DNA from 2 places in the Enterococcus sp. DIV0210g genome. Region 1 is predicted to be linked to the other one. Evidence: a T-box and tRNA genes for the amino acid it is inferred to sense, from the RefSeq annotation. Region 1 holds a T-box; the other holds one or more tRNA genes.
The links. A T-box is a leader RNA that pairs with one kind of tRNA and senses whether it is charged. The one in region 1 lies ahead of leuS (leucine--tRNA ligase), so its partner is inferred to be a tRNA-Leu.
Positions count from the first base shown of each region.

Region 2: it encodes a tRNA-Leu, which carries the amino acid that the T-box ahead of leuS (leucine--tRNA ligase) is inferred to sense. The anticodon was not compared.

Region 1 covers NZ_CP187903.1:2,346,237-2,348,609, forward strand. The annotation lists gene leuS (leucine--tRNA ligase) at 1-780, opposite strand, end outside; T-box leader at 859-1,097, opposite strand; gene IGI64_RS11195 (LysM peptidoglycan-binding domain-containing protein) at 1,747-2,373, opposite strand, start outside.
Region 2 covers NZ_CP187903.1:1,653,218-1,655,590, reverse strand. The annotation lists rRNA gene rrf (5S ribosomal RNA) at 1-51, shown strand, start outside; tRNA gene IGI64_RS08065 (tRNA-Asn) at 61-134, shown strand; tRNA gene IGI64_RS08060 (tRNA-Ser) at 180-268, shown strand; tRNA gene IGI64_RS08055 (tRNA-Glu) at 282-353, shown strand; tRNA gene IGI64_RS08050 (tRNA-Val) at 370-442, shown strand; tRNA gene IGI64_RS08045 (tRNA-Asp) at 452-524, shown strand; tRNA gene IGI64_RS08040 (tRNA-Phe) at 565-640, shown strand; tRNA gene IGI64_RS08035 (tRNA-Tyr) at 642-722, shown strand; tRNA gene IGI64_RS08030 (tRNA-Trp) at 729-802, shown strand; tRNA gene IGI64_RS08025 (tRNA-His) at 805-877, shown strand; tRNA gene IGI64_RS08020 (tRNA-Gln) at 891-962, shown strand; tRNA gene IGI64_RS08015 (tRNA-Cys) at 995-1,065, shown strand; tRNA gene IGI64_RS08010 (tRNA-Leu) at 1,089-1,173, shown strand; tRNA gene IGI64_RS08005 (tRNA-His) at 1,235-1,307, shown strand; tRNA gene IGI64_RS08000 (tRNA-Gln) at 1,324-1,395, shown strand; tRNA gene IGI64_RS07995 (tRNA-Leu) at 1,414-1,498, shown strand; gene IGI64_RS07990 (PhoH family protein) at 1,753-2,373, shown strand, end outside.

The DNA.
Region 1 (2,373 bases):
TGCTAATACTGTATATGTTGCACCAAACAATGTATCTGGTCGTGTCGTGAACGCTGTAAATGCTTTGTCTGTTCCTGAAACTTTGAACTCCACGTTTGCACCGACAGAACGGCCGATCCAGTTACGCTGCATTTCTTTGATGTTTTCTGGCCAGTCGACTAATTCCAAATCATCGATTAGACGATCTGCGTAAGCAGTGATTTTCAGCATCCATTGGCGCATTGGTTTTCTGATAACATCGTATCCGCCGCGCTCGCTCTTGCCGTCGATTACTTCTTCGTTAGAGATAACCGTTCCAAGTTCAGGAACCCAGTTTACGGCAACTTCTGCTTCATAAGCTAACCCTTTTTCATAAAGTTTTGTGAAAATCCACTGTGTCCATTTGTAGTATTCAGGATCTGTTGTGTTGACTTCGCGATTCCAGTCATAACTAAAACCTAACGAATTGATTTGTCGTTTAAATGTTTCGATATTTTTTTTCGTAAATTCAGCTGGGTCATTCCCTGTATCCAGTGCATACTGTTCCGCTGGAAGACCAAAAGCATCCCAACCCATTGGATGTAGAACATTGTATCCTTGGCTTCGTTTCATTCTAGAAAGAATATCTGTTGCTGTATAGCCCTCTGGATGTCCTACATGCAGGCCTTGACCTGAAGGATATGGAAACATATCTAGTGCGTAGAATTTTGGCTTTTCTTGATCGTCACGAGTGTTGAATGTATTGTTCTTTGCCCAATATTTTTGCCATTTTTTTTCGATCTCTTTGTGATTGTAGCTCATTGTACACCCTCCTGTTAGTCCTTGATTCGCTGTCATATGATGAAAATAAAAAAACGCCCTATAAAAAGAATTCTCTTTCTATAGGACGCAGAATCACGTGGTACCACCTAATATTCGCCTCATTTACAGATACATCGAAATAGGATATATCAAAATAAGACCTCTTACGTTATAACGATCGTCACCGCAGACGCTTACTCCCATGTTCAGCTACTGCAACTCAAAGGCGAGTTCAAAAGTTTCCGTACACATTCACACCAGCCATGTGCTCTCTTTAACTTCCAGCTTTTTACTACTTCCTTTTCAAAAGTTGTTTTATTTAAGTAGCTTCATAGTAACAAAAAAGGGAAAGAAATTCAATTGTTAAATAGAGGTTGTGAACAAAGCGCTCTGACTTGAGCGTTAAGACTCTTTTCGCCTGGAAAATAGCTCTTCATATTTTTCAGGCGGAAAGCTTAATGCCGAAGGACAGCTTTGTGAACACCGTTTAAGAAGAGGTTGTGAAAATGATGCTCTGCTTCAAGAATTAAGAATGTCAAATTAGAAATAGCTTCTCATATTTTTAATTTGGCAGACTTAATTCCGCAGAAGCAGTCATTTGAACACCGTTTAAGAAGAGGTCGTGAGCTCAGTGTCCTGCTTTGAGCAATAAGAAGAATTTTTCGAAAGTCGCTTTCCAGACTTTTGCGAAAATTAAACTTATTGCCGAGAAGCAGCTGAGCGAACACCGTTTACACAGAGGTTGTTTTCTCAGTGTTCTGATCCGAGCGTTAAGACTCTTTTCTAAGGGGAAACAGCTTTTCATGTTTGCCCTTAGAAAAGCTTAACGCCGAGGATAAACTGAGAAAATACCGTTTATGAAGAGATCGTGAAAGAACCGTTCTGCTTCAAGCAGTAATTAAGAAGCAGATTCGTGAAAGCACCACAAAAAAACACGCTTCTTTCGAAGAAGCGTGTTCCAATTGCTTATTTAGCCACGATCAAACTTTGCCCTGGATAAATGAAATTGTTTTTGATGTTGTTCCATTCGATCAATTGAGCCATTGAGATATTGTGTTTGTCCGCAACTCCCCAAACAGATTCACCGGATTGTACAGTATATCTTTTCTCACCAGTTGAAGCAGTTGGCTGTGATTGCGCTTGGCCTTTGCCAACGATTACTTTTTGACCTGGATAAATGAAATTGTTCTTGATGTTGTTCCATTGGATGAACTGATCTGTCGTGATGTTATGTTTATTCGCAACACTCCAGACTGATTCGCCAGCTTTTACCGTATACGTTTTGTCCCCTGTAGATGACGTCGACGTATTTGGTGTTGTTGTTGATGGTGTTGTTGGTTTTGCAGTATTTGTATTTGTTGTTGTATTATTTGAAACTGCAGAACCGCCTTTGATCACTAATTTTTGTCCTGGATAAATGAAATTGTTCTTGATGTTGTTCCATTGAATCAATTGATCCATGGTAATGCCATTTTTATTAGCGACGCTCCAGACTGATTCACCAGCTTTTACTGTATAAGTTCCAGTGCTGCTTGCGTTGGAATTATTTGTATTTGCTGCATTTGAGTTATTCGTCGTTGTATTTGTCGATGT
Region 2 (2,373 bases), 690 kb from region 1:
CGCCGATTGTAGTGAGGGGTTGCCCCTTGTGAGAGTAGGACGTCGCCATGCTGGTAACATTCCGGCATAGCTCAGTTGGTAGTAGCGCATGACTGTTAATCATGATGTCGTAGGTTCGAGTCCTACTGCCGGAGTTCTCATATAAAAGTGAGAAAAGAGTAATGAGCTTCTTTTTCTCTGGAGAGTTGTCCGAGAGGCCGAAGGAGCATGATTGGAAATCATGTAGATGGTTAACACTGTCTCAAGGGTTCGAATCCCTTACTCTCCGTAACAACTTAACTGGCCCGTTGGTCAAGCGGTTAAGACACCGCCCTTTCACGGCGGTAACACGGGTTCGAATCCCGTACGGGTCATTAATTGAATAAAACTGGAGGTTTAGCTCAGCTGGGAGAGCATCTGCCTTACAAGCAGAGGGTCAGCGGTTCGATCCCGTTAACCTCCATAATGATTTGGTTCCGTGGTGTAGGGGTTAACATGCCTGCCTGTCACGCAGGAGATCGCGGGTTCGATTCCCGTCGGAACCGTCATTTATATTCAATTATGATAATATAATATTTCTATATTGGCGCGGTAGCTCAGTTGGTAGAGCAACGGATTGAAGCTCCGTGTGTCGGCAGTTCGATTCTGTCCCGCGCCACCATGGAGGAGTAGCGAAGTGGCTAAACGCGACGGACTGTAAATCCGTTCCTTAGGGTTCAGTGGTTCGAATCCACTCTCCTCCATTTAATAGGGGCATAGTTTAAAGGTAGAACAGCGGTCTCCAAAACCGTTAGTGTGGGTTCAATTCCTGCTGCCCCTGCCATGGCGACCGTGGCGAAGTGGTTAACGCACCGGATTGTGGCTCCGGCACTCGTGGGTTCGATTCCCATCGGTCGCCCTTTAGTTTTTATTGGGGTATAGCCAAGCGGTAAGGCAAGGGACTTTGACTCCCTCATGCGTTGGTTCGAATCCAGCTACCCCAGTTTCTATAATTTTATAGAATGTTTTAAATAGTGGCGGTATAGCCAAGTGGTAAGGCAGAGGTCTGCAAAACCTTCATCACCGGTTCAAATCCGGTTACCGCCTTAGTACTAATATAACCTTAACATGCCGGCGTGGCGGAATTGGCAGACGCGCTGGACTCAAAATCCAGTGCCCGTTGAGGGCGTGCCGGTTCGACCCCGGCCGCCGGTATTAAATAAGATGAATTCATCTTATTTTTTTATTGAGTATGATTAGGTTGATTAGTATTATGGCGACCGTGGCGAAGTGGTTAACGCACCGGATTGTGGCTCCGGCACTCGTGGGTTCGATTCCCATCGGTCGCCCTTCAGTTTTTATTATTGGGGTATAGCCAAGCGGTAAGGCAAGGGACTTTGACTCCCTCATGCGTTGGTTCGAATCCAGCTACCCCAGTTTCCAAATAATTTTTATGCCGGCGTGGCGGAATTGGCAGACGCGCTGGACTCAAAATCCAGTGCCCGTTAAGGGCGTGCCGGTTCGACCCCGGCCGCCGGTATCATATTATTGAAGTATCAATCTTAACAGATTGATACTTTTTTAGTTTTATGTATATTTCAAGGAAAGTATTTGTTTCCTTACTGAATGGTCAAATACCGTAATAAAGAGCTGAAAAAAGCAGCAAACAAAACGACAAAAAATACAGCGGATCTCAAATCAGCCGTATTTTTTGTCTCTTTTTTTATTTGCTATATAGTTTCGTTCGTATATGGTAAAATAAGAAAGTATTCTGAATAAAGGAGATGTCTATATTTGACAGAAGAATCTGTTTCTTTAGAAATTAGATTAACAGCTGCTGACGATATCAGCATGCTTTTAGGAACACATGATAAACATATCAAATTGATCGAGGAAACAACAGAAACAACGATCAACACACGCGGCGAAATGATCCAGATCTTAGGAGAAAAGGACCAGGCAGCTTTAGCAGATAAAGTGATCCGTGCACTGCAAGAATTGATTAAACGAGGTATCCATATCCACACGCCGGATATCGTTACTGCATTGAAAATGGCACAAAAAGGGACACTAAGTTCATTTATCGAAATGTATGAAGAAGAAATCGTGAAAGACAAAAAAGGCACACCTATCCGCGTAAAAAACAGCGGACAAAAGAAATACGTCGAAGCGGTCAAAACGCATGATGTCGTCTTCGGTATAGGACCAGCAGGAACAGGGAAAACGTTCTTAGCGGTAGTCCTTGCTGTTTCTGCATTGAAAAAAGGGGAAGTCCAAAAAATCATTTTGACTCGTCCAGCGGTTGAAGCTGGCGAAAACTTAGGATTTTTGCCGGGAGACCTTAAAGAAAAAGTCGATCCTTATCTTCGACCTGTCTATGATGCGTTGTATCAAATCTTTGGTTTAGAACATACG